DNA from 2 places in the Streptomyces sp. NPDC058872 genome. Region 1 is predicted to be linked to the other one. Evidence: predicted binding sites of a transcription regulator. Region 1 holds the regulator's gene; the other holds the start of a gene.
The links. The regulator HspR, encoded in region 1, represses chaperone genes until heat shock. The targets are predictions, from matches to a motif close to TTGAGNNNNNNNNNCTCAA.
Positions count from the first base shown of each region.

Region 2: lon (endopeptidase La) is a predicted target of HspR. The motif match lies at 1,321-1,339, and genes of this name have one in related genera.

Region 1 is NZ_JBHYMK010000009.1:127,822-143,327, forward strand. Features, by position in the region: gene clpB (ATP-dependent chaperone ClpB) at 1-323, opposite strand, end outside; gene ACFW22_RS08145 (pyridoxamine 5'-phosphate oxidase family protein) at 446-850, shown strand; gene ACFW22_RS08150 ((2Fe-2S)-binding protein) at 975-1,292, opposite strand; gene ACFW22_RS08155 (5'-nucleotidase) at 1,289-1,516, opposite strand; gene ACFW22_RS08160 (helix-turn-helix transcriptional regulator) at 1,656-2,639, shown strand; gene ACFW22_RS08165 (heat shock protein transcriptional repressor HspR) at 2,712-3,155, opposite strand; gene dnaJ (molecular chaperone DnaJ) at 3,160-4,344, opposite strand; gene grpE (nucleotide exchange factor GrpE) at 4,378-5,025, opposite strand; gene dnaK (molecular chaperone DnaK) at 5,022-6,860, opposite strand; gene ACFW22_RS08185 (sugar transferase) at 7,106-7,594, shown strand; gene ACFW22_RS08190 ((Fe-S)-binding protein) at 7,702-9,957, shown strand; gene ACFW22_RS08195 (Yip1 family protein) at 10,196-11,056, shown strand; gene ACFW22_RS08200 (LuxR C-terminal-related transcriptional regulator) at 11,135-11,833, opposite strand; gene ACFW22_RS08205 (ATP-binding protein) at 11,830-13,146, opposite strand; gene ACFW22_RS08210 (peptidoglycan DD-metalloendopeptidase family protein) at 13,291-14,403, opposite strand; gene ACFW22_RS08215 (hypothetical protein) at 14,616-15,155, shown strand; gene ACFW22_RS08220 (GH25 family lysozyme) at 15,205-15,506, shown strand, end outside.
Region 2 is NZ_JBHYMK010000004.1:96,523-112,028, reverse strand. Features, by position in the region: gene lon (endopeptidase La) at 1-1,298, opposite strand, end outside; gene ACFW22_RS03745 (hypothetical protein) at 1,534-2,115, shown strand; gene ACFW22_RS03740 (hypothetical protein) at 2,250-2,786, shown strand; gene ACFW22_RS03735 (RNA polymerase sigma factor) at 2,843-3,436, shown strand; gene ACFW22_RS03730 (zf-HC2 domain-containing protein) at 3,433-4,353, shown strand; gene ACFW22_RS03725 (ABC transporter ATP-binding protein) at 4,350-5,147, shown strand; gene ACFW22_RS03720 (hypothetical protein) at 5,144-5,290, shown strand; gene ACFW22_RS03715 (hypothetical protein) at 5,287-6,606, shown strand; gene ACFW22_RS03710 (hypothetical protein) at 6,603-7,211, shown strand; gene ACFW22_RS03705 (spermidine synthase) at 7,441-8,112, shown strand; gene ACFW22_RS03700 (response regulator transcription factor) at 8,184-8,921, shown strand; gene ACFW22_RS03695 (ATP-binding protein) at 8,918-10,048, shown strand; gene ACFW22_RS03690 (multifunctional oxoglutarate decarboxylase/oxoglutarate dehydrogenase thiamine pyrophosphate-binding subunit/dihydrolipoyllysine-residue succinyltransferase subunit) at 10,318-14,082, shown strand; gene fxsT (FxSxx-COOH system tetratricopeptide repeat protein) at 14,169-15,506, opposite strand, start outside.

The DNA.
Region 1 (15,506 bases):
GACAGGAAGTCGTCGCCGAGCTCCTTGGCGTGCTGTGCGGCGTCCGCGATGACGGCGAGCAGCTCGCGGTTGGGCTGCGGCGGCGCGACGGTGGACCCGGTGACGCTCGGCTGGGCGGCGAGCAGGCGCTCCGCGCCGGAGCGGACGGCGGCCTGGTCGGCTTCGACGGCGGCGAGCAGGTCGACGATGTTCTCGTTGTCCTGACCTGCGAGGAGTGCGAGCAGCAGGTGTGCGGGGGTCAGGTCCGGATGCCCTTCGGACACGGCGCGGCTGGTCGCCGCGTTGATCGCGTCCCGGCTCCTGTTGGTCAGTTCGGCGTCCACGTGCGGTGCTCCTCCTCGAAGGTCGCGGGTCCACTTCTTCCTTTGACCCTTCCACCATACACAAACATGAGTGGAATCGACTCAAGTTATTGAAGGGAGTTCTGCCCGGGTAGTTTCCCGGCATGGCCACAGACCCGAGGAACCCCTCCGACTCGTACCTCAGCTTCTGGCGCGAGTACCACATGTGCACCCTGACCACCCCGCGCCCGGACGGCACCCCGCACGTCGTCGCGGTCGGCGTCACCTACGACCCGGAGCAGGGGTACGCGCGCGTGATCACCAACAAGAACAGCCGGAAGGTCGCCAACGTCCTGGCGGCGGGCGCGGACGGCGCACGGGTCGCGGTCTGCCAGGTGGACAAGGGGCGCTGGGCCACCCTGGAGGGCATCGCCCACGTCCGGGCGGACGCCGAGGTCGTCGCGGACGCCGTCGCCCGCTACGCCGAGCGCTACGGGCGCACGCCGACCCCGAACCCGGACCGGGTCGTCATCGAGATCGCCCTCACCCGGGCGATGGGCCGCGCCTGAGGAGCGCGGAGGACCTTCGAAGGACCTTCGGACGCAGCACAGCGGCGCCATCGCGTTTCAGGTCCGCGATGGCGCCGCTGTGTGGGGGAAGCACCTGAGCGATCTACAACGACGGGGGAATCGCTCAGGCACTGCGGGGAGTGGCCATGGTCTCGGGTTCGATCAGCTGGTGGTCCCGCTGGTCGAGGTTGACGAAGATCATGCCGTACCGGATGGCACACCGGATGGGCTGAGGAGCGCCCCGGGGGCGCCGCAGACAGCGGTAGGCCCGGACGTCCTCGTCGTGTTCGCGTGCAACGACCACGGGCTCTCCGAAGAGCGTGATCTTCAGCGAGTCACCACGGTGGGGGATGGCCGTGGCGAGATCGACGAAGTGCCAGCCGGACCGATAGGCCGAGGCCATCTCCCGGCGGAACCTGGGGTCGTCCGGCGGGACCGTCATGCTTCCTCGTTCGCCGGGGCGAAGTCCCACACCGGGTCGGCCTGCCGCGCCGGAGTGACGTCCCACACCGGGTCGGTCTGCCGCGCCGGAGTGACGTCCCACACCGGGTCGTTCGGGGCTGCGGCCACCAGGGCGGGCTCGCTGTCCCACACCGGGTCGCCGACGGCCAGCGCTCCTGCTGCTGCCGCCCCTATGAAGACGGAAGCAAGTATCGAGCGAAGCATTTTCCTGGACATGAGCAGCTTCGACCTCACTTGATGGTTTCCTCTCCCCCGCGCCTTAGACGATGGCTCACTCTTTGCGCGCACACCACTGGGGCAATGCATCATGTTCCTGAAATACAGGATCCTGGGGGGTGTACAAATGGCTCAAAATGACACATCCAACGCACATCCTCACGGGCATGTCGACCTCTGTACCGTCGGATCGGACTTGTACGCACGTGCGTTGCGCATCGGGCGAATCACAAGGAGTGAGGCAGAAGCCACTCCCTGCCTCATGGACCTCGACCTGCTCCATCCGGATCCCGACGACCCGGTGTGGCTCCGTCCGGTTCCACCTTCGGCCGCGCTCGCCCGGCTCGTCCATCCCCTGGAGCGCGAGATCCAGGAGCGGCGCGCCCTGGCCATGGGACTGTCCAGCACCTTCGAGCAGTTCATGGCGATCAGCGCCCAGGACCCGTCGACCACCCACGCCATCACCGTCCTCGAAGGCATCCACCGCATAGACGCCGTGCTGAGCCGGGTCACGGCCGAGTGCTCCCAGGAACTCCTCACCATCCAGCCCGGCGGCGCGCGCAGCGAGCACACGCTCAACACCGCCCTCAACCGGATCCAGCCGCTGCTCGACCGCGGGGTCCACGTGCGCACGCTCTACCAGCACACCGCACGGCACAGCCCCGGCATGCAGGTCTACCTCGAACAGGCCGGAATGGACCGGCTCCAGGTCCGCACCCTGGAGGAGAGCATCGAGCGGCTCATCATCATCGACCGCTCGGTGGCACTCATACCGGCACGGCAGGACCGCCAGGTCGCCCTGGAACTGCGTCATCCCGGCCTGGTCGAGTACCTGGCGTCGGTCTTCGAACAGTCCTGGGCGCGGGCCACCCCGTTCGGCGAGCAACTCCCCAACGCCCAACCGCGGGAGGGGATCAGCGGCGTCCAGCACTCCATCGCCCGGCTCCTCGTCGAGGGCCACGTGGACGAGGCCATCGCCCGCCGGCTCGGCATGAACGTGCGGACCTGCCGGGCACACATCGCCAAGCTCGCCGCCGCGCTCGGCAGCGGAAGCCGCGCACAACTCGGCTACCTCATCGCCCAGTCGGGCATCCTCGAACGGGACGAATGACCGACCCCGGGCACACGTCCGAGGCCCCCTCCGCCCATGGGGAGGGGGCCTCGGACACCAGCCGGTGAAGGGCTACTCGCCGCGCTTCGGGCGCCACACCACCAGGGCGCTCGCCTGCTGCACGTCGGTGTACGGAACCAGGTCCCGCCGGTACGAGGCATGGACCTGGGCCTCGCGCTGGCGCAGCGTCGCCGCCGCGCCCTCGACCGCCGCCGACAGCTCGGCCACCCGGGCCTGGAGCGCGGCGACCTGGTTCTCCAGTTCGATGATCCGCTTGATTCCGGCCAGGTTGATGCCCTCGTCCTGTGACAGCTGCTGCACCTGACGGAGCAGCTCGATGTCGCGGGCCGAGTAGCGCCGCCCGCGCCCCGCCGTGCGGTCGGGGGAGACCAGGCCGAGCCGGTCGTACTGCCGCAGGGTCTGTGGGTGCAGGCCGGAGAGCTGCGCCGCCACCGAGATGACGTACACCGGTGACTCGTCGGTCAGTTCGTACGGATTGCGTCGGCGTCCTTCCACCGCGTCACGCTCCCTTCGCCGCCTGGAACAGCGCGGCCCGCGGGTCCTCGGAGGCCGTCGCCTCGCGGAAGGTCTCCAGGGCCTCGCGTGCCTTGTCGTCCAACTCCTTCGGCACCGCGACCTCGACCGTCACCAGGAGGTCGCCGCGGGTGCCGTCCTTGCGGACCGCGCCCTTGCCCCGGGCCCGCATGGTCCGGCCGTTCGGGGTGCCCGCGGGCAGCTTCAGGGTGACCGCGGGACCGCCGAGGGTCGGCACCTTGATCTCGCCGCCGAGTGCCGCCTCAGCGAAGGAGATCGGCACCGTGACGGTGAGGTTGTCGTCCTTGCGGCCGAAGACCGGGTGGGCGTCGACGTGCACGACGACGTACAGGTCGCCGTTGGGCCCGCCGCGCTCGCCCGGCGCGCCCTTGCCGCGCAGTCGGATCTTCTGGCTGTTGCTCACGCCGGCCGGGATGCGGACCTGCATGGTGTGGGAGGACTTGGCCCGACCGCTGCCCTTGCAGACCTCGCAGGGGTTCTCGGCGATGAGGCCGCGGCCCTTGCAGTCCACGCAGGGGTCGGTCAGCGAGAAGCCGCCGCCGCTGCCGCGCGAGACCTGGCCGGTGCCGACGCAGGTCGGGCACACCCGGGGCGTGCCGTTCTTGTCACCGGTGCCCGAGCACGCCGTGCACGGCTGTTGGCTGGACATCCGCAGCGGCACGGTGGCGCCCTCGATGGCCTCGGTGAAGCTGAGCGTCACCTCGGACTCGATGTCCTGGCCGCGCCGCGGCTGGGTGCGGGTGCCCGCTCCCCCGCCCCGGTTGAACAGACCGCCGAAGACGTCCCCGATGCCGCCACCGCCGGCGCCACCGCCGAAGCCGCCGGCCCCGCCCTGGGCTCCCCCGAAGAGGTCGCCCAGGTCGAAGTTGAAGGAGCCGCCGCCGCCCGGGCCGCCGGCCCGGAAGCCGCCGTTGCCGAAGAGGGCGCGGGCGTCGTCGTACTCCTTGCGCTTCTTGGGGTCGCCGAGGACGTCGTTCGCCTCGGAGATCTCCTTGAAGCGGGCCTCGGCACTGGCGTCGCCCTTGTTGGCGTCCGGATGGTTCTCGCGGGCGAGCTTCCGGTACGCCTTCTTGATCTCCGCCTCGGTGGCGTCCTTGGGGACGCCGAGAACCTTGTAGTAGTCCTTCTCGACGAAGTCCTTCGTGCTCATCGACGTCCCTCCTCCCGCGTACGGGTACGGCTGTTACTCGTTGTCGTTCTCGGAGTCGTCCGACTCCTCGGCCTTGGCCTGCGCCCCCGGCTGGGGCTCGGCGACGGCCACGCGGGCGGGCCGGATGGTCCGCTCGCCAATCCGGTACCCCGGCTGCAGGATCGCCACGCAGGTCGTCTCGGTGACGTCCGGCGCGTACGAGTGCATCAGGGCCTCGTGGATCGTCGGGTCGAAGGGCTCGCCCTCCTTGCCGAACTGCTGCAGACCCATCTTGGCGACGACGGTCTCCAACGATTCGGCCACCGACTTGAACCCGCCCACGAGCTCTCCGTGCTCCCGGGCCCGGCCGACGTCGTCGAGGACGGGCAGGAGCTCGGACAGGAGGCTCGCGACGGCGATCTCCTTGACCGTGACCCGGTCCCGCTCCACGCGGCGGCGGTAGTTCTGGTACTCGGCCTGGAGCCGTTGCAGGTCGCCGGTGCGCTCGTCGAGCGCGGAGCGCAGCTGGTCCAGCTGGGCCGTGAGGCCCGCCGTACCGGCCGACTTCTGGCTGCTCGCGTCCCCGGCCGGGGCCGTCGAGTCCTCCTCGGTGGAGTTCTCGACGGCCTCGGCGGCGTCGTCAGGCGTGGCGCCGGAGGGGACGTCGGGCTTCTCCTCGAAGCCCGGGGTCTCCTCGGTCACGCCTGGCCGCCCTTCGGCTTGTCCTCGTCGACGATCTCGGCGTCGACGACGTCGTCGTCAGCGCCGCCCTTGGGGGCCGCACCCGCGTCGCCGCCGGCGGCCTGGGCGTCGGCGTACAGGGCCTGGCCGAGCTTCTGCGAGACGGCCGCGACCTTCTCGGTGGCGGTGCGGATCTCGCCGGTGTCCTCGCCCTTGAGCTTCTCCTTCAGCTCGGCGAGAGCGGCCTCGACCTCGGTCTTGACGTCGCCCGGGACCTTGTCCTCGTTGTCCTTGAGGAACTTCTCCGTCTGGTAGACGAGCTGCTCGCCCTGGTTGCGGGACTCGGCGGCCTCGCGGCGGCGGTGGTCCTCCTCCGCGTACTGCTCGGCCTCCTGGCGCATCCGGTCGACCTCGTCCTTCGGCAGCGAGGAGCCGCCGGTGACGGTCATCTTCTGCTCCTTGCCCGTGCCCAGGTCCTTCGCGGTCACGTGCATGATGCCGTTGGCGTCGATGTCGAAGGCGACCTCGATCTGCGGGACGCCGCGCGGCGCCGGCGGCAGACCGGTCAGCTCGAACATGCCGAGCTTCTTGTTGTACGCCGCGATCTCGCGCTCGCCCTGGTAGACCTGGATCTGCACGGACGGCTGGTTGTCCTCGGCCGTCGTGAAGATCTCGGACCGCTTGGTCGGGATCGTGGTGTTGCGCTCGATGAGCTTGGTCATGATGCCGCCCTTGGTCTCGATGCCGAGGGACAGCGGGGTCACGTCGAGGAGCAGGACGTCCTTGACCTCACCCTTGAGGACACCGGCCTGGAGCGCGGCGCCGATGGCGACGACCTCGTCCGGGTTGACGCCCTTGTTGGCCTCGCGGCCACCGGTCAGCTCCTTGACGAGCTCGGCGACGGCCGGCATGCGGGTCGAGCCGCCGACGAGGACGACGTGGTCGATCTCGCTGAGCTGGATGCCCGCGTCCTTGATGACGTTGTGGAACGGCACCTTGCAGCGCTCGAGCAGGTCGGAGGTGAGCTGCTGGAACTGGGCGCGCGTGAGCTTCTCGTCCAGGTGCAGCGGGCCCTCGGCGGAGGCCGTGATGTAGGGCAGGTTGATCGTGGTCTCGGTCGAGGAGGAGAGCTCGATCTTCGCCTTCTCGGCCGCCTCGCGCAGACGCTGGAGGGCCATCTTGTCCTTGGCCAGGTCCACGCCGTGGCCGTTCTGGAACTGCGTCACCAGGTAGTCGACGACGCGCTGGTCCCAGTCGTCACCACCGAGGTGGTTGTCACCGTTGGTGGCCTTCACCTCGACGACGCCGTCACCGATCTCCAGGAGGGACACGTCGAAGGTGCCGCCACCGAGGTCGAAGACGAGGATCGTCTGGTCGTCCTTGTCCAGGCCGTACGCCAGGGCGGCGGCGGTCGGCTCGTTGACGATGCGCAGGACGTTGAGGCCCGCGATCTCACCGGCCTCCTTGGTAGCCTGGCGCTCGGAGTCGTTGAAGTACGCCGGGACGGTGATGACCGCGTCGACGACCTTCTCGCCCAGGTAGGCCTCGGCGTCGCGCTTGAGCTTCTGCAGGATGAAGGCGCTCATCTGCTGCGGGTTGAAGCTCTTGCCGTCGATGTCGATCTTCCAGTCGGTGCCCATGTGGCGCTTGACCGACCGGATGGTCCTGTCGACGTTGGTGACGGCCTGGCGCTTGGCCACCTCGCCGACGAGCACCTCGCCGTTCTTCGCGAAGGCGACGACGGACGGCGTGGTCCTGGCGCCCTCGGCGTTGGTGATGACGGTGGGCTCGCCGCCTTCCAGAACGCTGACGACGGAGTTAGTCGTGCCCAGGTCGATGCCGACCGCACGTGCCATTTCGATTCCTCCAGCTGACTGACTTGAGTGGAACTGACTCAAGGATGCACGAGGAAGGGGAGCACGTCAACAGACTTGAGTGAAGTCGACTCAAGTCTTCGTCCGCAGCATCACTCAAAGAGGGGGTGTGAGCGCGTCGGTGCGGGCGCGGACGGGGTGCACCGTGAGAGAGTCCGAAGGCCCCTGCCGGGCAAAGCAGGCATATCCCACGAATATCCCATGATTCTTGTCGGAGGGTAGGGGCCATGGCGGCGAAGCGCGTGCTCGACCTGACGGGCGGACTGGCCCTCCTCGTCCTCCTCTCCCCCCTGGCCGCCGCCGTCGCGCTCTCGACCGCGCTCCGCTCGACGCCCTCGGAGCGCGCCGTGCTGCGACGCCGGACGGTGGCCGGGCTGGAGGGGCGGCCGTTCACGATGCTGACCTTCCGCACCAGGGGCCCGCTGGCCGCGCTGCCCCTGCTCCTGCACGTCGTGGCGGGCCGGATGTCGCTCGTCGGCCCCTGCCCGCTGAGCCCGACCCACCGCGAGTGCACGGGCGAGGGCCGGCGCCGGCTCTCCGTGCGCCCGGGACTCACCGGTCCGTGGCAGATCAGCGGCCGTTCGGACCTGCCGTGGGAGGAACGCGAGCTGCTGGACCTCCACTATGTGGACGACCACTGGCTGGGAATGGACCTGCTGATCCTTGCGCGTACGCTTCCAGCAGTCCGCAGGCGTCGCACGGCAAGGTTTGCCTGAGCGACACACATCACCGCGGGCGCCGCTACAGTGCGGCGCCGCGAACGGGTAATCTCAGCAGGAACTCAATAAGTTACCGCTTAGTAGGCCCGCCCGAGGAGCCCGTCATGCAACTCGCCGCGATCATCGTGTCGATCGCCATCACGGTGGTGGCCGTCGCGCTGTTCGGCCGCGCCACCGTGCAGATCTACCGCTTCGTGCGGCTCGGTCAGCCGGTACCGGCCGGCACGCGCACCGGTGACCCCAAGCAGCGCACCATCACGCTGGTCAAGGAATTCCTCGGCCACACGCGCATGAACCGCTGGGGGATCGTCGGCTTCGCGCACTGGTTCGTGGCGGTGGGCTTCTTCTCCCTGCTCCTCACCATCGTGAACGCCTTCGGCCAGCTCTTCCAGGCCGACTGGCTGATCCCGATCATCGGCGACTGGCTGCCGTACGAGATCTTCACCGAGTTCCTCGGCCTGATGACGGTGCTCGGCATCGTGACCCTCATCGTCATCCGCCAGCTGAGCACGCCGAACAAGGCCGGCCGCAAGTCCCGCTTCGCCGGCTCCAAGACCGGTCAGGCGTACTTCGTCGAGGCCGTCATCCTCATCGTCGGCGTCTGCATCATGACGCTCCGCGCCCTCGAAGGCGTCCAGCACCACGTGACCGGCTGGGAGCCGGGCTTCTTCGCCTCGTACCCGCTGATCGCGCTCCTGGACGGCCTGGACCTGGGCACGATCCAGCACCTCACCTACTTCTTCGCGGCGCTCAAGATCGTCACGTCCTTCACCTGGATGATCACGGTCTCGCTCAACACCAACATGGGCGTCGCCTGGCACCGCTTCCTCGGCTTCCCGAACATCTGGTTCAAGCGCAACGCCGACGGCTCCACCGCCCTCGGCGCGCTCCAGCCGATGACCACCGGCGGCAAGGAGATCGACTGGGAGGACCCGGCCGAGGACGCCGTCTTCGGCGTCTCCCAGGTCGAGCAGTTCTCCTGGAAGGGCATCCTCGACTTCTCCACCTGCACCGAGTGCGGTCGCTGCCAGTCGCAGTGCCCCGCCTGGAACACCGGCAAGCCGCTCTCCCCCAAGCTCCTCATCATGTCGCTGCGCGACCACGCGCACGCCAAGGCGCCGTACCTGCTCGCGGGCGGCGGCAAGACCATGGAGGGCGACGAGAAGGCCACCGAGGAGCAGCTCAAGGACGTTCCGGCCGCGGCCCTCGCCGAGGCCGAGCGCCCGCTGATCGGCACCGCCGAGGAGAACGGCGTCATCGACCCGGACGTCCTGTGGTCCTGCACCACCTGCGGCGCCTGCGTCGAGCAGTGCCCGGTGGACATCGAGCACATCGACCACATCGTCGACATGCGCCGCTACCAGGTCATGATCGAGTCGGCGTTCCCGTCCGAGGCGGGCACGATGCTCAAGAACCTGGAGAAGAAGGGCAACCCCTGGGGCCTGGCCAAGAAGCAGCGGGTCGAGTGGACCAAGGAGGTCGACTTCGAGGTCCCGATCGTCGGCAAGGACGTCGAGGACCTCTCCGAAGTCGACTACCTGTACTGGGTCGGCTGCGCCGGCGCCCTGGAGGACCGCGCCAAGAAGACCACCAAGGCCTTCGCCGAGCTGCTGCACATCGCGGGCGTCAAGTTCGCGATCATGGGCGGCGAGGAGAAGTGCACCGGTGACTCCCCGCGCCGCCTGGGCAACGAGCCGCTCTTCCAGCAGCTCGGCCAGGAGAACGTCGCGATGCTGAACATGGCCTTCGGCGAGGACGACGAGGACGAGTCGACGAAGAAGCCGAAGTCGGCCAAGAAGATCGTCTCGACCTGCCCGCACTGCTTCAACACCATCGCCAACGAGTACCCGCAGCTCGGCGGCGACTACGAGGTCATCCACCACACCCAGCTGCTCCAGCACCTCATCGACGAGGGCAAGCTGATCCCGGTGACCCCGGTCGAGGGCCTCATCACCTACCACGACCCCTGCTACCTGGGCCGCCACAACAAGGTCTACACGCCGCCGCGCGAGATCATGTCCGCCGTCCCGGGCCTGCGCCAGCAGGAGATGCACCGCCACAAGGAGCGCGGCTTCTGCTGCGGCGCCGGCGGTGCCCGGATGTGGATGGAGGAGCGGATCGGCAAGCGCATCAACAACGAGCGCGTCGACGAGGCCCTGTCCCTCAACCCGGACATCGTCTCCACCGCCTGCCCCTTCTGCCTGGTCATGCTGACCGACTCGGTCAACGGCAAGAAGAACGAGGGCAAGGCCAAGGAGTCCGTCACCGTCGTCGACGTCGCCCAGCTGCTGCTCGACTCGGTGAAGACCCCGGTGGAGCCGGAGGAGCCGGCCGCCGAGGAGCCGACACCGGCCGTCTGAGCCCGGACCGCGAGGGGGCCGCAACGCGCGAGGAGCGCGGGGCGGCCCCCTCGCGCACGTCCGCAGCGGCACGGCGCGGGGCCGGGGGAACCGCGCCACCCGGTCGGGGTCCCCGCGCCCCGCGACGGCCCGCCCGCACTCCCCCGCGCCCCCGTCACACCCCCGACGCCCCCTAGGGGATGTCACAGGTCAGCCGCAAAGGAGCGAGTCCACAGCCGAAGCAGGTACGTTCGATGACGTGGCTGGATTCAGGAACGGACGCGGCAGGGACAACCGCCCCCCGCAACAACAACCGCAGCAGGCGCCGTACGGGTACAACGCGGCCCCGCCGCCCTACCCGCAGCAGCAGTGGCAGCAGCAGCAACAACAGACGCAGCCGTACGGGCAGCAGGGGCAACCGCAGCAGTCCCACGGCGAACCGGAGTACTTCGGCGAACCGTACGGCCAGCAGCCCCGGCAGCACGCGGCGACGGCGAACAACCCGGGCCACACCCAGATGTTCAGCGTGGACGACCCGTACGGCCAGGGCGGCCCCTCCGGCGCCCCCGCCCCGACGGGGCCCCGACTGCCCTGGAAGCAGCTGCTGAGCGGCATCGTGCTGCGCCCGGCGGACACGTTCCTGCAGATGCGGGACTACGCGGTCTGGGGCCCGGCGCTGTCCGTCACCTTCCTCTACGGACTCCTGGCGATCTTCGGCTTCGACCAGGCCCGCGAGGAAGCGATCAACGCGACCCTGTCGACGGCGGTCCCGTACGTCCTGATGACCGCCCTCGGCTTCGTGGTCGGCGGTCTGATCCTCGGCGCGGTCACCCACACCCTCGCCCGCCAGCTGGGCGGTGACGGCTCCTGGCAGCCGACCATCGGCCTCTCGATGCTGATCATGTCGATCACGGATGCGCCGCGTCTGCTCTTCGCGCTCTTCCTGGGCGGCGAGAACGGTCTCGTCCAGGTCATCGGCTGGGCGACCTGGCTGGCGGCGGGCGCGCTCTTCACCGTGATGGTGAGCCGCTCGCACGACCTGCCCTGGCCGAAGGCGCTGGGCGCATCGGCGATCCAGCTGGTGGCGCTGCTGAGCCTGATCAAACTGGGCACGCTGTAACGGCGCCCGCACGGACCCCGAGGAGCCCCCCACCGCACGCGGTGGGGGGCTCCTCGTCTCGGTGGTGCCGCCCGGTGCTCAACGGACGCCGCCGATCCGCCACCAGTCCTTGCGGTCCGTCGTCCCGTCGGCCCAGAACTCCAGCAGGTCGCCCGGCGCGAGTCCCAGGGCCCGCTCGATCTCACCCGGCGTCAGGCTCCGCAAGGACTCCGACAGCGACCTGGTCAGGTCGAACCAGTAACCGCGCAGCGTCGACTCGCTCACGAACAGCTCCCGTGCGAGCCGGGCGTAGCTCAGTCCGCGGGCCCGCCCGTGCAGGACCTGGCGCTGACGCTCGCTCAACAGCGTGATGCAGTCGCGTCGGACGAGCACTTCGAGGATGCCGACGACCGCTGCCGGAACGACGGTGCCGCCGGCCGCGACGTCGAGGAAGAGCCGTTCGGCCCGGTCCCGGGGCAGGGCCTTGGAGACGATGCCGCTCGCACCGGCCGCGAGGCACGCCGCCAGCACGAAGCGACGCTCCTCCTGGCTGTAGACGCAGACGCGATAGCCACGTCGGGTCAGGGTGCGAACGGCGGCGACGCCCTGGCGGACGTCGGGCTGCCGTTCGAGGTTGGACAGGTGGAGGTCGAGCAGGACGACGTCCACCACGGGGCCGCGGCGCACCAACTCCTCCACCGTCGCGACCGCGGCGACGACGTCGAGGCCGGGCATCAACGGACCGACCGACTCGCGGATCAACGACGCGTCGTCGACGACCGCCACCGCGGGCCTCACGGCGCCTCCGCGAAGGCGGCCCGTACCGTCGGCCGCACCGGACGGCCCTCCGGCCCCGGGCACGCGGTGATGGTCGCGGTCGTCCCCTCGCCCGCGGCGGACGCGATCCCCACGTCGAGGCCCCGTCGGCGCAGCTCGCCCACGACCACCTCCCGCAGCCCGACCCCCGCCGTCACCGACGACGGGTCGAAGCCGACTCCGTCGTCGTGCACCGTCAACGTCCAGCCCCCGCCCGCCTCCTCGTCCAGGTGCACCACCACCTGCTGGGCGCGGGCGTGCACGCGGACGTTCAGCAACAGGCTCCCCAGCGCACGCTCCAGGGCCTCGGCCTGCGCGGCGGTGACGCTCAGGCCGGTGCCCAGGTCGACCGACGCGATGACGTTCAGGTCGGCGAAGCGCTCGCACACCCGGCGGACCATCGGGACCAGCGCGATCCGCCGGCCCTCCCCCTCCGCACGCCGGCCGCCTTCCGGCGCCCCGTCCCGGCCGTCCGGACCGTCCGGACCGTCCGGCCCGCCCGGAGCGTCCGGCCCCGCCCCGTCCCGGCCCCCTCCGCGCAGATAGGAACGCATCCGCCGCAGCTCCACCTCCGCCTGGTCGACGAGCCGGGCGCGCGAGACGGCGTCCCCCTGCTCGGTCAGCAGCCGCATGACGGCGACGCCGTTGTGCATCATCACCTGGGCCCGCCGTTCCTCCTCGCGCCGGGCGAGTTCGGCGGCACGGGCGCGCGAGGCGTCGGCGTCCCGGGCGATGCGGCGGGTGTACCCGAAGAACATGCGGGCCACCAGCGCGTACACCACGTAGGTCAGGACGTTGCCGACCGCGGTCGGCACCATGTCGCCCTCGACGTCGCCACCGAGGTAGAGCACGTAGCAGAGGGAGACGGCGAGCAGGCTGCCCGCCCAGACGCCGAAGCCCCGCACCCCGCCGGCCGTGATGATGACGGACAGTGCGTATCCCGGCTGGAAGGCGGTCCAGGTACCGAACCGGTCCCAGGGCGCGAGCACCAGCGGACCGAGGACCAGCAGCGCGCAGGCGAGCCCGAAGTCGAGCACGGACGCAAGGGTGCCCAGGGGCCGGCGGCGCACGAACGTCGCCGCGCTCACCGCGACCGCGGCCAGGGCGGCGGCACCCCAGCACGCGAGGTAGGCGGTCTCGTCGGGCGCCCGCCCCGCACCGAGCCGCACCGCGGGGACCATCTGCGCGACGGTCCCGAGACGGACCCCCACGGTGAAGTAGGAGAAGGCCCGCTCGACGCCGGCCCTGGTCGTGGGCAGCTCCGCGACCCGCCGCAGCCCGTTGCGGATCCTCATCGTCCTCCTCGACTCCGGGCGGTCGGGACCGCCGGAAGGCGCGCGGATTCGTCGGGCTGCGGCAGCCCTGCGACGCTTCACGATGAAGATAGTTGAGCGGGACCGGCGGGGAGGGCGGATCGCGGAGGAAGACGGTCCGGTCCGTCAGACGAGCTTGGCGAGCGCAGCCCAGGTGTGGGTGCCGGGGACGCCGTCGATCGGACCGGTGTAGCCGCCGAGCCGGGCCATCCGCTGGAGCGCGGCGTAGGTGCCGGTGCCCGGCGCGCCGTCGATCGGACCCGTGTAGCCGTAGCCGGTGAGCACCTTCTGCACGCCCTTCCACGACAGGGAGCCCAGCACCCCGTCGGCCGGACCGGTGTAACCGCCGAGCTTGGCGAGGCGCTGGAGGGCCGCCCAGGTGTTGCTGCCCGGCGCCCCGTCGATCGGACCCGTGTAGCCGAACCGGCGCAGGACGGTCTGGACGCCCTTCCAGGAGTTGGTGCCCATCACTCCGTCGATCGGGCCGCCGTACCCGCCCTTCTGCGCCAGCCTCTGGAGCGCGGCGTAGGTGTTGCCGCCCGGCGCCCCGTCGATCGGACCGGTGTACCCGTAGCCCTTCATCACCTGCTGCACGCCGAGCCAGGTGTGGGTGCCCGGCACCCCGTCCAGGGGACCGGTGTAGCCGCCGGCACCGGCGATCTTCTGCAGGGTCAGCCCCTCCCCCTGGACGGGGGGAGGGGTGGAGCCGAAGGAGAGCGGGTTGACCCGGACGCCGTTGGGGTTGATGACGTGCCAGTGCAGGTGCGGACCGGTCGAGTTGCCCGCGCCGTCGGCCCCGGCCGCTCCGCCGGAGAGCCCGACGACCTTCCCGGCGGCCACGTAGGTGCCGTTGGCCAGGAGGAACTTGGACAGGTGCATGTACTGGCTGCGGTATCCATCGGCGTGGTGGATGGTGACGGTGTGCCCACCGGTGCCGTTGTACGGGATGTTCTCGATCGTTCCGGCGGCACAGGCCGGCAGCGAAGTCCCCACGGCCATGCCGAAGTCGACCCCGTTGTGGTTCGGCGGGTCCCACGGCCCGGTGATGGCGTACGCGGCGAACGGGTTGTAGATCGCGGGGACGGCGTACGCGCTCGTGGGCAGGACGAGCCCACCGGCGGCCAGCGCGCCCCCACCCACCACCGCTCCGCGCAACAGGGTGCGGCGGCTCATCCCCGAGGGGACGTGCGGCTCGTCCAGGTCGCCGCCACAACGGTGCCGTGCCTCGTTCTCGGACAATGCTTCTCCCTGTGCTGAATCGACTGACGGGGGTCCTTCGGCAGCTCGCGAGCCCGCTCATCACACCGGTCCGGCCCGGTGCCGACAACCCAACGAATCCGCGGAACCACGTGCGGTTCCGCGGATTCGTTGGGTTGCCGGCGCACCGGCCGTGGGGTGGTCTTGACCGGTCCGCGGTGCGAGCGGCAGCACAGGGAAACCCAGGAGGTCACGTGCCCGAGCAAGTCGACGGCGAGGAGCGGGGGACGTCCCGGCGGTCCGTCCTGCGGACGACCGGGGCGCTGCTGGCGGGCCTGGCCCTGGGGGCGGGCGCGGGCGGCACGGCCGCGGCGGTCGGCGCCCCGGCGCCCGCCCCGGGGGTACGGGGATCCTTCGGGGCCCCGGGCTATGCGTGGCGGGCCACCGGACCACGGGCCCGATCCGGGGCCACGGCCGCGGGAGTGGTGTTCGCCCTCGTCTCGCACGACGGCCGGCCGTTGCCCGGCCGCCGGGTGCGGTTCTCCCTCAGCGCGTTCCAGACGGCCCGCCCCAGCATCTGGCTCGAAGTGTCGGAGGGCCTCAAGTCGGCCGTTCCGCACGGCTATCTGGACCTGGACACGCACACGGACGGAACCGTCGTCCTGGATCCCTGGCTGCGCCACGGCGCGGTGCCGACCGCTGCGGTGGGAACGCGGCCGGTCCTCCGGGCGCAACTGGTGGGGGCGGAGGCGATCCTCGCCTCGACGCGCCTCGACGTCCTCTCCGCTCCCTGACATCCGACACCCGACACCCGACACCCGACACCGAGCAAAGGGGCACGAGTTGACGAGAACGGTCGCCGGGGCCGAGCAGTGGGCCCGGCTGCACGTCACCGACGGCGGTGACGCCGGCTTCGACAACGGCCGCGACTGGTCCGACATGTGCCAGTCCCTGATGTTCCGGGCCTGTGACCTGAGCAGTTCGCGGGGCACGGCGTACGACGCGTGGGAGGCGTCCGGGGAGGGGCACCCGGACCACTCGGCCGCTCCCCGTGGCGCCTTCCACTGGTGGGCCAACGCGGTGCGGCGCACGCCCGGCCACGTGGCCCTGGACCTCGACGGCGGCGGCAGCCGCTGTCTGATGGC
Region 2 (15,506 bases), on a different contig from region 1:
AGGACCACCGGGTTCATCGAACCGGCTTCCTTGACCGCCCGGACGATCCGACCGGGCAGGGCGCCGACGTAGGTCCTGCGGTGGCCGCGGATCTCCGCCTCGTCCCGGACGCCGCCGAGGGCGACCCGCACGAACTTCCGCCCCATCGCGTGCGCGACGGACTCGCCCAGCGAGGTCTTGCCGACGCCGGGCGGGCCGACGAGGGCGAGGACGGCGCCGCCTCGACGCCCGCCGACCACGCCGAGACCGCGCTCGGCGCGCCGCTTGCGCACCGCCAGGTACTCGGTGATCCGCTCCTTCACGTCGTCGAGCCCGGCGTGCTCGGCGTCCAGGACCGCCTTGGCGCCCTGGATGTCGTACTGGTCCTCGGTCCGCTCGTTCCAGGGCAGTTCGAGGACGGTGTCCAGCCAGGTGCGGATCCAGGAGCCCTCCGGGGACTGGTCGCTGGACCGCTCCAGCTTGTCCAACTCCTTGAGCGCCGCCTCCCGCACCTTCTCGGGCAGGTCGGCGGCCTCCACGCGGGCGCGGTAGTCGTCGGACTCCTCGCCCTCCTTCTCGCCGTTGAGGTCGCGCAGCTCCTTGCGGACGGCTTCGAGCTGGCGACGGAGCAGGAACTCGCGCTGCTGCTTGTCGACGCCCTCCTGGACGTCCTTGGCGATGGTCTCGGCGACGTCCTGCTCGGCGAGGTGCTCGCGGAGCTGGGCGGTGGCCAGCTTGAGGCGGGCGACCGGGTCGGCGGTCTCCAGGAGCTCGACCTTCTGCGCGACCGTGAGGAAGGGCGAGTACCCGGAGTTGTCGGCGAGGGCGCCGACGCCGTCGATCTGCTGGACGCGGTCGACGACCTGCCAGGCACCGCGCTTCTTGAGCCAGCTGGTGGCCAGCGCCTTGTACTCCTTGACCAGCTCGGCCACCGAGCCGGGCAGCGGCTCGGGAAGGGTCTCCGCGACGGTGCTGCCCTCGACCCACAGGGCGGCGCCGGGGCCGGTCGTACCAGCGCCGATGCGGACGCGGCCGAGGCCCCGGATCAGCGCGCCGGGATCGCCGTCGGACAACCGTCCGACCTGCTCGACGGTGCCCAGGACGCCGGTGCTGGCATAGGTCCCGTCGACCCGCGGCACGAGCAGCACGCGGGGCTTGCCCGCCCCGGTGCGGGCTGCGGCCTGGGCGGCCTCGACGGCGGCCCGCACCTCGTTGTCGGACAGGTCGAGCGGCACCACCATTCCGGGCAGCACGACCTCGTCGTCGAGCGGCAGCACGGGCAGGGTGAGCGGCACGGACGCCACGGACTCAGAAGCCATGATTTCCCCTTCGGCAGTCAAGTTGAGCTGTACGGACTCAATGCTTGTGAGCCCTGGAATGTTCCCGGGCATTTGTTCGCTCTGAGCGATCACCGCTTCTGTCCGATCCGGCCGGACCCCGCGCCCTCCCCTTTCGCCGTGCGTCGGGTACTGCGCATTCCGGTTGGTTCCTGCGGGCGACTGCGGTTCCGCACGCGGGTGCTGAGCGGAGGGGCGCCGTGTCAAGCTCCTCCCCATGCGGATATCCCGACCCAGCCACGTCGCTGCGTGCCTCTCCCTGGGCGCCGCCCTGACCCTGACCGCCTGCGGCCAGCAGCACACCGGGGCGACGACGGCCGACTCCGCCCCGAACGGCGGCGGCCCTCCCTCCCCCTCGTCCACCCGTTCCCACACCGACCCCGCACGGGGCAACGTGGAGCCCGACTCGCACGACGGAGCCCCGCACTACCGGGAGAACAACGGCTTCAAGATCCCCCAGGAGATGTCCCCCGCCGCCGAAGAGGCCGCCCGCGCAGAGGCCGCCCGCATCGAGCCCGTCCTCAAGCGGCTCTGGGAAGCCAAGGGCTGGGATGCCGAGCGGGTGCGTGCGGAGCTGCTCAAGCTCGGCTACCGCGATGGGGGACCGGACGACGAAGAAGGGCGCGGAACCCTCTTCGTGCGGGCCCACGACCCCCACGGCAACCCAGGTGCCAGCGTCGCCCTCGCCATCGGTCGGGACGCCTGTGTCACCGCGTTCGTGCAGTCGACCAACTACCAGGTCAAGGTCAACGGCCGGTACCTGGAGACCGGCTGCTTCGAACCGCGCGGCGGCCACTGAGCACCAGGGCCGCCTGGCTCGCCCCGGCCCGCGGGCGGACACCGGTCCGGGCCCGGCGGACGGCCGCGGCCCGACCTGACGGGAACCCGCCCGTCCGGCTGCGCGCGGGCCCCCCGGCCGGGCATGCTCGATGCATGGTGCGAGGCGTGTGGAAGCGCAGGACGTGGACGTGGTGCGGGACCCTGCTGGTCGTGGGAGCGCTGACCGGTGCGAGCGGCTGCGGCCCGGAGGGCCCTCCCCCACCGGGCGGGGCTCCGTCGAGCGCGAGCACGCCGGCCGTGCCGGGCCCGACGACGGACCCCGGCACCCCGGCGGCGGACCCCCAGCCGGGCGAGGTCCTCGTCGAGGTGGTCGTCAACGGCGGCCTGGCGGGCGTCCGCAACCAACTGGTCGTCCACTACGACGGCAGCTGGAGCAGCCGCTCCGGCACCAAGCCGCCCCGGACGGGCAGGCAGACCCCCGCCGAGGTCGCCGAACTGCGGGCGGCACTGGAGGACCCCGCGTTCGCCCTGGTACCGGACCGGCCGACGGGCAGCCCGATCCCGGACGGCTTCCAGTACTACGTGACGTACCGGCACCGCCTGGTCGTCGCGGGCGACGGCGAACGCCCGCCCGCCCTCCAGCGCGTCTTCGCCGCCCTCCCCGGGGGCGGTCCGCCGACGAGCCCCTGAGCGCGCGCCGGCCCGCTCCGTGAACCGGTCCGGCACCGACCGGCGATAGAGGGGGCGTGAAACCGTTGCGCCCCGCAGGGGGAGGCCCCCGCGGGGGCGACGAGGAGGACGACGCGACGCTGCTGCGCGCGGTCGCCCGGGGGGACACCAGCGCGCTGGCCGTGCTCTACGACCGGCACGCCGGCTGGCTGCACGCCCGGTTGGCCCGGCGCTGCCCCGACGAGGAGACCGTGCGGGAGGTCCTCCAGGACACCTTCCTCACGGTCTGGCGCTCGGCGGGCGGCCACCGGGGCCGGGGCGAGGCGGGGGGTTGGCTCTGGGTGATCGCCGCCCGTCGCCTGGTGGACGCCCAGCGCGCCGGCGCCCGTGCGGCCCGGGCCGCACGACCCGCAGGGCCGCCCTCCTCCGCGCCGTCCGCCGAGGAGCGGGTGCTCGCGGGCCTGGAGTACGGAGAGGTGGGCGCCGCCCTCGACCGGATCTCTCCCGAACTGGCCGAGGTGTTGCGGGCGACCGTCGTCGACGGGCTCACCACCCGCGAGACCGCCCGGCTGCTCGGCATACCCGAGGGCACCGTCAAGACCCGGGCCCTGCGTGCCCGCCGCGAACTCCGCGCCGCCCTCGGCCCCCACCCCCTCGGAGGCACCGCATGACGGCCCCCTGGCACGTCTCCGACTCCCTGGCCCACCGGTACGCCGCGGGCTCCGCCCCCGAGACCGACGCCTGGTCCCTGGAGAAGCACGTCGAGTCCTGCCGCTCCTGCGCCTCCCGCGTCTCGGAAGCGGTCCGTGCGGGTACGGCGGGGGCGGCCCTGGCCTCGGTGCGAACGGAACTCCTGACGCTCCTCGGTTCCCCCCCGCCCCTGCCGGGTGCGGAAGCGGCCGCGCCGGGGCGGCACGGGGCGTCCGGCAGCAGGGCGGGACGGCGGGGCGCCGCCGCCAGCGAGCCGCTCGGGCGGTGGGCACGGCTCTGCTGGGCCGCCGGGCCCGCGCTCCGCGGGGCGTGGGTCGTGGCCGTGGCCCTCGTCCTCGGCGGTGCGTTCGCGCTGGCCTACGGCGCCGGGTTCCGGGGCGCCCGGAACTGGCTGCTGGCCGTCTCGCCGCTCCTTCCGCTCGCCGGGGTGGCCGTGTCGTACGGCCGGCGCGCCGATCCGCTGTACGAGATCACCGCCGCCACCCCGTCGGGCGGGCTGCGACTGCTCCTGGTCCGCACGGCCGCCGTGCTCTCCGTGTGCCTGCCGCTGCTGACGGCCGGCGGGGCCCTGCTGCCACCGATCGCCGGGTTCCCCGGAGCGGCTGCCTGGCTGCTGCCCGGCCTGGCACTGACCCTGGCCGCCCTCGTGCTCGGCTCGTTCGTCGGGTGCCGGACCGCGGCGACGACGCTCGGCGGCGGATGGGCGCTCGCCGTCGTAGGCCCCCTGTTCGGGTCCCCGGGGGCGGGTGCCACCGGGGTCGCCCGATACGTCGCCGGTCCCGCCGTGCAGGGGACGTGGGCTGTTGCCGCCCTCGTCTGCGCGGCCCTCCTCGCGCTGCGGCGCCGTTCCTTCGACCACCTGGAGACGAACTCGTGATCCCGCTGGCCTCCGTGGCGGTGGCCGGACTGACCGTCCGGCACCGCCGCACCGTCGCCCTCGACGCGCTCGACCTCTCCCTCGACCCGGGAGTGCACGGTCTGCTCGGGCCGAACGGGGCCGGGAAGACGTCCCTCATCCGGGTCCTGGCGACCGTCGCCGCACCGGCCTCCGGACGGGTGGAGCTGCTCGGCGCGGACGTTTCGCACCGCGCCGAGCGCACCGGGATCCGCCGCCGACTCGGCTATCTCCCGCAGGAGTTCGGCTACTACCCGGCCTTCACCGTGCGGGAGTTCGTCGGATACGTCGCCTGGCTCAAGGAGATGCCGGCCGAGCGGACCCCGGCGGCCGTGGAGCGGGCCGTGCGTCGGGTCGGGCTCGGCGACCGGATCGACGCGCGCATGAAGACGCTGTCGGGCGGGATGGTGCGGCGCGCCGGAATCGCGCAGGCCATCGTCAACGATCCGGAACTGCTCCTGCTCGACGAACCCACCGCAGGACTCGACCCGGAGCAGCGGGTCGACTTCCGCGCGCTGCTCCGGGAACTCGGCACGACGGCAACGGTGGTGGTCTCGACGCACCTCGTCGAGGACGTGGCGACCGCCTGCACCGGCGTCGCACTCCTGGAGGAGGGGCGGCTCGCCTTCCAGGGCACCACGGCGGAACTCGTCGCGCTCGGCGGCGAACCGGCTGCCGCCGACGGCTCCGGGACGAGCACCGTGGAGCGCGGCTACACGGCCGCCCTGCGCGCCCACCGGAACCCGGCCGTCCGGGGGCAGGAGGTGCCGCGGTGACCCTGGCCCCCACCCGGGCCGGGCCGTTGCCCCCGCCCTTCCTGGCGCCCCGCGCACGGGCCGCCGCCCACCGCGAGCGCACCCGCGCCGCGGCCGCCTCCCGCTCGCGCTCCCGCCCCCGTACGAAGGAATGGCGCCGATGACCGGTACCCTCTCGCCCTCCCGCGCAAAGGCTCCCCCGCGCCCGCGGACCGTCCCTCCGTTGCGGGCCGAGCTGCGTCGGGGGTCCGGCCCCTGGATCGGAGCCGTGGTGGCGCTCACCGTTCTGTTGGCGATGTACGACACGGCCCCGTCGTGGCAGACCCGTTGGACGGATGCGACGGGCCTGCTGCACGCAGCCGGCGGACTGCTCGGCGGTCCCCTCGCCCTCGCGGCGGGGTGTTGGCAGGGCGGTCGGGACGGGCGGCGGGGCACGGCGGAACTGTGGGGGTCCGTCCCCCGTTCCCCGCTGCGCCGCCTGTTCCTCGCGGTCGCTCCGTCCGCGCTGTGGCCCGCCGCCGGGCTGCTGTTCGCGGACCTCGTGTGCCTGTGGGCCACCCGGCCGTACGTCTCCGGGGGCCGCCCCCTCCTCGAACTCCTCGCCGCGGACGTGGTCGCCGTCGGTGCCCTCGGCGCGCTCGGGCACGTCGCCGGGCGGGTCCTTCCCCGGCGGGTGGCGGCCCCGCTCCTGGGGGTCGTCGGATACGTGGGGCTCGGCCTCGGGACGTACACCGAATCGGGGGCCCGCTGGCTGAGCCCGGCCGCCGAGTACACGAACCCCTGGGCCTGGCCGGTGTGGTGGTTCGGGCCGGTGTCAATGGCCTGGACGGCGGGACTCGCCCTCACCGCCCTCCTCCTGCACGGGGCGGAGACCGCGGGCCTCCGGGCGCGCGCGCTGGTCCCGCTGGCCCTCGCGGTCACCTCCGCGGTGCTGCTGCTGCGCCTGCCGTCCGACGAAGGGCCCTGGCGGCCCGCCCCGTCGCTGAGCCGCGCCGTCTGCGACGACGGCGTTCCACGGGTGTGCGTGACGGCCCTCGACCGGAAGCTGCTTCCGGCCCTGTCGGAGGCCCTCCATCCGGTGAACGCGCGGCTGCGGGACCTGCCCGGTGCCCCGACCCGCTGGGCGATCGGGCCCCTGGACCCCCGCCCCGGCGACGTGGAACTCCTCGAACCCGCGCAGTACGTGGTGCACGGGCGCGTGGCGGACCCCGCTGCGTACCGCGCCTCCGCCGTGATGCAACTGTTCTCCGACACGTGCCGGCCCGACGACCTCGGCGATGCCGACGCCGAGCGGGCGAGGGCGGTCAACTCCGCCGTGGTCGAGTGGCTGGCCCCCGCCCCGAACGGCTTCGAACCCCACGCGGACAGCCGGCGCCCTCTCGCACGGCTGCGCGCCAAGTCGCCCACTGCCCAACGCGACTACCTGGCCCGGTACCTGACGGCGAACCGGTGCCTCCCGGGCGGGGTGCCGATCCCGTGAGACGTTCACCGTTGGCCCTCTACGCCCGTTCCCGCGGACTGCCCGGGAGCCTCGCCGCCTTCGTGGTCGCGGCAGGGGCCGTCTGGTCGACCCGGTGGCTGGTGCCGCTTCCGGAGGCCGACCCCACCGCGCGGCTCCTGGCCGTCGTCCTCGCCCCCCTGTTCGTGGCCGGCACGATCGGCACCGGACTGCACGCGCCGAGCGAGGAACTGGACCGCACGGCGGTCCGGGCCTGGTGGCCCCGCAGGCTGGCCCACCTGTTGGTCGTGACCGCCCTCGGGGCGGCCCTGCTCGCCCTCGCGGTGCCGGGCGCAGCGGAGGCGTGCGGCGCGCCCGCAGCCGTGCGCAACACCCTGGGCCTGGTGGGCACGGCAGCAGCAGCCGCCGCCGTGCTGGGTGCCCGGCTGAGTTGGCTGCCGCCGCTGCTGTACGTGGGAGCGGTCTCCTTGGCGTTCCGGGCCGGGCCGCCCGCTGTGGCGAACTGGTGGGGATGGCTGGTGCAACCGGGCACGGCGGGCGGGGCGTGGACGGCGGCGGCGGTCGCGTTCGCGGCCGGCACCACGCTGTACGCCCGGCGAGGCGCCCGGTGGGGAAGGGGGACGTGAGCCGGGCCTCCGTCCGTCACCGCGCAGCCCGCCTCCCCCGGCCCTCGACGACGCGGTCCGTCTCCGTACGGCCCGCGACCGCACGCCGACCGGGCGTCCCGCCCCGGTCATCTCCCGCCCACCGCCCGACCGCCACCACGGCCGTCCCGCTCGATACGGGTTTGTCCCGGCCGCCGCCGCCCCGCGAGGATGGCCGGGCCCCATCGAGCCGACGAGAACGGAGTGACCGATGACCAGCCCCGTGACCCTCGACCGCCGTGAAGGACCCCACGGTGAAGTCGTCCTGCGCCGCCGTGCCGAGCACTACGAGATCATCGCCAACGGCACCTTCCTGATGGACACCTCCGACGGGCGTTCCGAACGGCTGCTGGTCGACGCGGCCATGGCGGCCCTCCCCGAGCCCTCCCGGTCCGGTGCGTCCGTCCTCATCGGCGGTCTCGGCGTCGGCTTCTCGCTCGCCCACGCCGCCGCCGATTCCCGTTGGCGCCGCATCGCGGTCGCCGAGCGGGAGGAGGCGATCATCGACTGGCACCGGCAGGGGCCGCTGGCCTCGATCTCGGGGGCCGCGCTCGCCGATCCGCGGACGGTGGTCCTCCACACCGACCTGGTGGACTACCTCCGCACCACCACGGACACCTATGACGCCCTCTGTCTGGACATCGACAACGGACCCGACTGGACGGTCACGGAGGACAACGGGTCCTTGTACGCGCCCGAGGGGCTGGCGGTCTGTGCGGCCCGGCTGAACCCCGGCGGAATCCTCGCGGTGTGGTCCGCACGACCCTCCGCCGATTTCGAAGAGTCATTGCGGAATGCCGGATTCAGCGGGGTACGGACGGAAGAGATCCCGGTTGCCCGGGGCGTCCCCGACGTGGTCCACCTCGCCGTCCACCCGGGGTAACTACCGGATAGCCGCGACGCCGTCGGTACCTCTAGGCTGCTGCACCGACACCGGCGACGCGAGGCGGGGCAATGGAGCAGACACACACCACCCACCACGGCGCGGCAGCCACTCCCGGAGCTCAGCGGCGCGTTCTGGTGGTCGAGGACGACACCACGATCGCAGAGGCGATCTCCGCCCGGCTGCGCGCCGAGGGCTTCCTGGTCCAGGCCGCGACCGACGGCCCCGCAGCCGTCGACGCCGCCGAGGCCTGGCAGCCCGACCTCATGGTCCTGGACGTGATGCTGCCCGGGTTCGACGGCCTGGAGGTGTGCCGCAGGGTCCAGTCCCAGCGCCCCGTCCCGGTCCTCATGCTGACCGCCCGTGACGACGAGACCGACATGCTGGTCGGCCTCGGCGTCGGCGCGGACGACTACATGACCAAGCCGTTCTCGATGCGCGAGCTGGCCGCCCGGGTGCACGTGCTGCTCCGCCGGGTCGAGCGGGCCGCACTCGCGGCGGTCACCCCGCGCAGCGGGATCCTGCGCCTCGGCGACCTGGAGATCGACCACGCACAGCGCCGGGTGCGGGTGCGCGCGGAGGACGTGCACCTGACCCCGACCGAGTTCGACCTGCTGGTCTGTCTGGCGAACACCCCCCGGGCGGTCCTCTCCCGCGAGCAGCTGCTCGCGGAGGTGTGGGACTGGGCGGACGCGTCCGGCACCCGGACCGTGGACAGCCACATCAAGGCGCTGCGCCGGAAGATCGGGGCCGAGCGGATCCGTACGGTCCACGGCGTCGGCTACGCACTGGAGACCCCGGCGCCGTGAGCCGGCTCGGACCGGACGGGCCGGGGAGGTCCCGGGGCGCGGGGCGGCCGGACGGGGGACGTCGCCCCCGCCGGATCGCGATCTCCATCAAGACCAAGCTGGGCGCCCTGGTCGTCGGGGCGGTCCTGCTGACCTCCTGCCTGGCCCTGGTGGCGATCCGCACCTCCACGGAGTTCCGCTACATCACGATCTTCGCGATGATCGCGACCCTGCTGATCACCCAGTTCGTGGCGCAGTCCCTGACGGCACCGCTGGACGAGATGAACGCGGTGGCGGGTTCGATCTCGCGCGGGGACTTCAACCGTCGGGTCCGGGGCGCGGACCGGCGGGACGAGCTGGGTGACCTCGCCTCGACGATCAACCGCATGGCGGACGACCTGGAGGCCGTGGACCGGCACCGCAAGGAACTGGTGGCGAACGTCTCGCACGAACTGCGCACGCCGATCGCGGCGCTCCGAGCGGTCCTGGAGAACGTGGTGGACGGCGTGTCGGAGGCCGACCCCGAGACCATGCGGTCGGCGCTGAAGCAGACGGAGCGGCTCGGCCGGCTGGTGGAGACGCTGCTCGACCTGTCACGCCTTGACAACGGTGTCGTCGCCTTGCGGGTGGGTCGTTTCGAGGTCTGGCCGTACCTCTCGGGAGTTCTGCGGGAAGCGAACCTGGCCGCGTCCCGGCGCGGCCCCTCGGCGGCCACGGGGTCACAGCGCAGTGCGGGCGTGCACCTGCACCTGGACGTGTCGCCGCCGGAGCTGGTGGCGCACGCGGACACGGAGCGGCTGCACCAGGTGATGACCAACCTGATCGACAACGCCGTGCGGCACTCCCCGCCGCACGGCCGCGTGACGGTCAGGGCCCGGCGCGGCCCGTACCCCGACTCGCTGGTGCTGGAGGTCGAGGACGAGGGCCCCGGCATTCCGGAGTCGGAGCGGCACAAGGTCTTCGAGCGGTTCAACCGGGGCTCGACGCCCGACGGACAGGGTCCGGGGAGCGACGGCGGCACCGGTCTGGGGCTGGCGATCGCCCGCTGGGCGGTGGATCTGCACGGCGGCGGGATCGGAGTGGCCGAATCATCACGCGGCTGCCGCATCAGAGTCACCCTTCCGGGCAGTTTTCCCCCGCGGGATTGACGTAGGGTTCGAACCGGAAGCGCACGTTCTGCGTGTACGTGGGCGGGACGTGATCAGGGGTGCGGCCAAATCGGGCCGTGCTCGCGCTTTTCTGTACCCTCACACGCGCAGAACCGCGTATGTTTCCCGCCATTCACGGCGCCGAAACACCTCGCCAAGTGTGACTTGCGCGACGTTGGAGTGCCCGGCCTGCACCTCTCGGCCGGACAGGCGTAGCCTTTATTTCCGCTGTCCATCACCTTGTGAAGCGGAAGAGGGCGGTTGCCGCCGTGTCGTCTCAGTCCCCCAGTACCCCGAGCTCCCCGACCGACCAAGACGGGCAGGGCCAGAACCCTGCAACCGCCTTCGGCGCCAATGAGTGGCTCGTCGACGAGATCTACCAGCAGTACCTCCAGGACCCGAATTCGGTCGATCGTGCCTGGTGGGACTTCTTCGCCGACTACAAGCCCGGTGCGTCGGAGACCCCGGCCACCACCACCGCGAGCGCACCCGCCGCGCCGCAGGCGAGCCCCGCACAGGCCGCGCCTGCCGCTCCGGCGACCGTGCCCGCCCCGGCGCCGGTCCCGGCCGCCGCCAAGCCGGCCGCGGCTCCCGCCGCCCCGGCCGCCGCGAAGCCCGCCGCCGCTCCGGCGCCGGCCAAGGCCAAGGCGCCCGCCGTGGCCTCCGACGGCCCCGAGCTGATCACGCTGCGCGGCCCGGCCGCCGCGGTCGCGAAGAACATGAACGCCTCCCTGGACGTACCGACGGCGACGTCCGTCCGCGCGGTCCCGGTGAAGCTGCTCTTCGACAACCGGATCGTGATCAACAACCACCTGAAGCGCGCCCGGGGCGGGAAGATCTCCTTCACGCACCTGATCGGCTACGCGATGGTGCAGGCGATCAAGGCCATGCCGTCGATGAACTACTCCTTCGCGGAGAAGGACGGCAAGCCGACCCTGGTCAAGCCGGAGCACGTGAACTTCGGTCTCGCGATCGACCTGGTGAAGCCCAACGGCGACCGCCAGCTCGTCGTCGCGGGCATCAAGAAGGCCGAGACGCTCAACTTCTTCGAGTTCTGGCAGGCGTACGAGGACATCGTCAAGCGCGCCCGCGTGGGCAAGCTGACGATGGAGGACTTCTCCGGCGTCACGGTCTCCCTGACCAACCCCGGCGGCCTCGGCACCGTCCACTCCGTGCCGCGCCTGATGCCCGGACAGTCGGTCATCATGGGCGTCGGCTCGATGGACTACCCGGCCGAGTTCCAGGGCACCTCCCAGGACACCCTGAACAAGCTGGGCATCTCCAAGGTCATGACCCTGACCTCGACGTACGACCACCGCGTCATCCAGGGCGCCGCCTCCGGCGAGTTCCTGCGGATCGTGGCGAACCTCCTCCTCGGCGAGGAAGGCTTCTACGACGAGATCTTCAAGTCCCTGCGCATCCCCTACGAGCCGGTTCGCTGGCTCAGGGACATCGACGCCTCGCACGACGACGACGTCACCAAGGCGGCGCGCGTCTTCGAGCTGATCCACTCCTACCGGGTCCGCGGCCACGTCATGGCCGACACCGACCCGCTGGAGTACAAGCAGCGCAAGCACCCCGACCTGGACATCACCGAGCACGGCCTCACCCTGTGGGACCTGGAGCGGGAGTTCGCGGTCGGCGGCTTCGCCGGCAAGTCGATGATGAAGCTCCGCGACATCCTCGGCGTGCTCCGCGACTCGTACTGCCGCACCACCGGCGTCGAGTTCATGCACATCCAGGACCCGAAGCAGCGCAAGTGGATCCAGGACCGCGTCGAGCGCCCGCACTCCCGCGTGGAGCGCGAGGAGCAGCTGCGGATCCTGCGCCGGCTGAACGCGGCGGAGGCCTTCGAGACCTTCCTGCAGACGAAGTACGTCGGCCAGAAGCGCTTCTCCCTGGAGGGCGGCGAGTCGGTCATCCCGCTGCTCGACGCGGTCATCGACTCGGCCGCCGAGTCGCGCCTCGACGAGGTCGTCATCGGCATGGCGCACCGCGGTCGCCTGAACGTCCTGGCGAACATCGTCGGCAAGTCGTACGCGCAGATCTTCCGCGAGTTCGAGGGCAACCTCGACCCGAAGTCGATGCACGGCTCCGGCGACGTGAAGTACCACCTGGGCGCCGAGGGCACCTTCACCGGGCTCGACGGCGAGCAGATCAAGGTCTCCCTGGTCGCCAACCCCTCGCACCTGGAGGCCGTCGACCCGGTCCTGGAGGGTGTCGTCCGCGCCAAGCAGGACGTCATCAACAAGGGCGGCACGGACTTCACCGTCCTCCCGATCGCCCTCCACGGCGATGCGGCCTTCGCCGGCCAGGGCGTGGTCGCCGAGACGCTGAACATGTCGCAGCTGCGGGGCTACCGCACCGGCGGCACGGTCCACATCGTCATCAACAACCAGGTCGGCTTCACCGCCGCCCCGGAGTCCTCGCGTTCCTCGATGTACGCGACCGACGTGGCCCGCATGATCGAGGCGCCGATCTTCCACGTGAACGGCGACGACCCGGAGGCCGTGGTCCGCGTCGCGCGGCTCGCCTTCGAGTTCCGCCAGACGTTCAACAAGGACGTGGTGATCGACCTCATCTGCTACCGCCGCCGCGGTCACAACGAGGGCGACAACCCGCAGTTCACCAACCCGCAGATGTACAGCCTGATCGACAAGAAGCGTTCGGTGCGCAAGCTGTACACCGAGTCGCTCATCGGTCGCGGCGACATCACCCTCGAAGAGGCGGAGCAGGCGCTCCAGGACTTCCAGGGCCAGTTGGAGAAGGTGTTCGCGGAGGTCCGCGAGGCCACCTCGGCGCCGGCCCCGACGCACGTCCCGGACGCGCGGGCCGAGTTCCCGGTGCCCGTCACCACCGCGGTCTCCCAGGAGGTCGTGAAGCGGATCGCCGAGTCCCAGGTCAGCGTCCCGGAGCGGATCACGGTCCACCCGCGCCTGCTGCCGCAGATGCAGCGCCGTGCGGCCTCCATCGACGACGGCACCATCGACTGGGGCTTCGGCGAGACCCTCGCCATCGGCTCCCTGCTGATGGAGGGCACCCCGGTCCGCCTGTCGGGCCAGGACTCCCGCCGCGGCACCTTCGGCCAGCGCCACGCGGTCCTGGTGGACCAGGAGACCGGCGAGGACTACACCCCGCTGCTCTACCTGACGGACGAGCAGGCCCACTACAACGTCTACGACTCGCTGCTCAGCGAGTACGCGGCGATGGGCTTCGAGTACGGCTACTCGCTGGCCCGCCCGGACTCCCTGGTCATCTGGGAGGCCCAGTTCGGTGACTTCGTCAACGGCGCGCAGACCGTCGTCGACGAGTTCATCTCCTCGGCCGAGCAGAAGTGGGGCCAGACCTCCGGCGTCACGCTGCTCCTGCCGCACGGCTACGAGGGCCAGGGCCCGGACCACTCGTCCGCGCGCCCGGAGCGCTTCCTCCAGATGTGCGCCCAGGACAACATGACGGTCGCCATGCCGACGCTGCCGTCGAACTACTTCCACCTCCTGCGCTGGCAGGTGCACAACCCGCACCACAAGCCGCTCATCGTCTTCACCCCGAAGTCGATGCTGCGCCTGAAGGCCGCGGCGTCCAAGGTGGAGGAGTTCACCACCGGCGGCTTCCGCCCGGTCATCGGCGACACCACGGTCGACCCGGCCGGCGTCCGCAAGGTCGTCTTCTGCGCCGGCAAGGTCTACTACGACCTGGAGGCCGAGCGTCAGAAGCGCGGTGACACGGAGACCGCCATCATCCGTCTGGAGCGCCTGTACCCGCTGCCGGGTGCCGAGCTGCAGGCCGAGATCGCCAAGTACCCGAACGCCGAGAAGTACATCTGGGCCCAGGAGGAGCCGGCGAACCAGGGTGCCTGGCCGTTCATCGCGCTCAACCTGATCGACCACCTGGACCTGGCGGTCGGCGCGGACATCCCGGCGGGCGAGCGCCTGCGCAGGATTTCGCGACCGCACTCCTCCTCCCCGGCGGTCGGCTCGGCCAAGCGCCACCAGGTGGAGCAGCAGCAGCTGGTCACCGAGGTCTTCGAGGCCTGATCGACCGCTCCGTACGCGTACGGAAGGAGGCCCGGCACCCCACTCGGGGTGCCGGGCCTCCGGCGTTTCCGCCCGGTGCAGGGGGCTCAGCCCAGGTTGGCCTCGAAGTCCCAGTAGGGACGGTTGCGCTGACGCGCCGACAGGGTGTGCGGGTGCTGGGCCCCCAAGGTGCGGGTGAGGGTGAGCAGGGCGTCCTCCTCCAGCTTGCCCGCCTCCTCGTTCTCCCGGAGCCCGCGCAGGTCGGTGGCGAGGGCCACCTGGGACGACAGGGTGAGCGGATGCTCGTTGCCCAGGGTGTGCCGGGCCCTGCGCAGGGTGTCCCGGCTGAGCTCTGCGGCGCCGGCCACCCGGCCGTTGAAGTTGCGGGCGGCGCAGGTGTTGAGGGCGCAGCCGAGGACCCAGGGGTGGTCGGAGCCGAGAGAGGAGGTCAGTCCGGCGAGCGCGGCCTCCAGGATGGCGAGGGCGTCCGTGCGTTCGCCGGATGCCTGGAGGACGAGGGCGGTGTTGGCGAGGACGCCGGTGGCGACCGGGTGTGCGGGGCCGAGGAGGGTGCGGTAGCCGGCCTCGGCCTCGTGGATGAGCTCGCGGGCCTGGTCGAGGTCGCCGTGCTCCCGGAGGTAGTTGGCGTAGTTGTTGAGAGAGGAGAGCGTCACGTAGTGGGTGCGGCCGTGCACCTGTTCCAGTTGTTCGAGCAGGCTGGCCATGGTGGCTCCGAGGTCCTGCTGGAAGCCGCCCTCGCGGCGCCGGCACAGGGCCAGCTGGGTGCGGGCGTACAGGGTCTGCAGGTGCTGCGGGCCGAGCACCTGGACGTGCCGCAGGACGTTGGCCTCCTGGCGGGCGAGGGCTTCGCGGTACCGGCCGAGCAGGCGCAGGTCGTGCGCGAGGGCGTTGCTGGAGTTGAGGGTGTGGGAGTGGCGTTTGCCGAGCACCCGCTCGCTCTGGGCGAGGGTCTCGGTGTCGGACTCGTGCGCCTCCTGGAAGTGACCGAGCTGCCGCAGGGTGACGCCGAGGTTGTGCCGGGCGACGAGGGTGGAGAACTCGCTGTCGCCGAGGAGGCGTTCGGCGTCGGCGAGGACGACGCGCTGGAGCCGTTCCGACTCCTTGTACTGGCCGAGGAAGCGCAGGTCGCTGGAGATGGCGCTGCTGGAGAGCAGGGTGCCGAGCTCGTTGGGGGGCTGGGCGGCGGCGAGGCGTTCCCGCTGGGTGAGGTCGAGGTCGTACGCCTCGCGGAAGCGGCCGAAGGAGCGCAGGATGTTCCCCTGCTGGGTGGTGAGGTCCAGCATGGGCTGGTCCAGCGGGTCCATGAAGGTGGACCAGTTGTCCCGGATCTTCTCCGCGAGCTGGATGCCGGCTTTGAACTCGCCGCTGCGGAAGCAGTAGCGCAGGCAGTTGAGCACCGCGGTCTGGGTGCGCGGGTTGTGGCT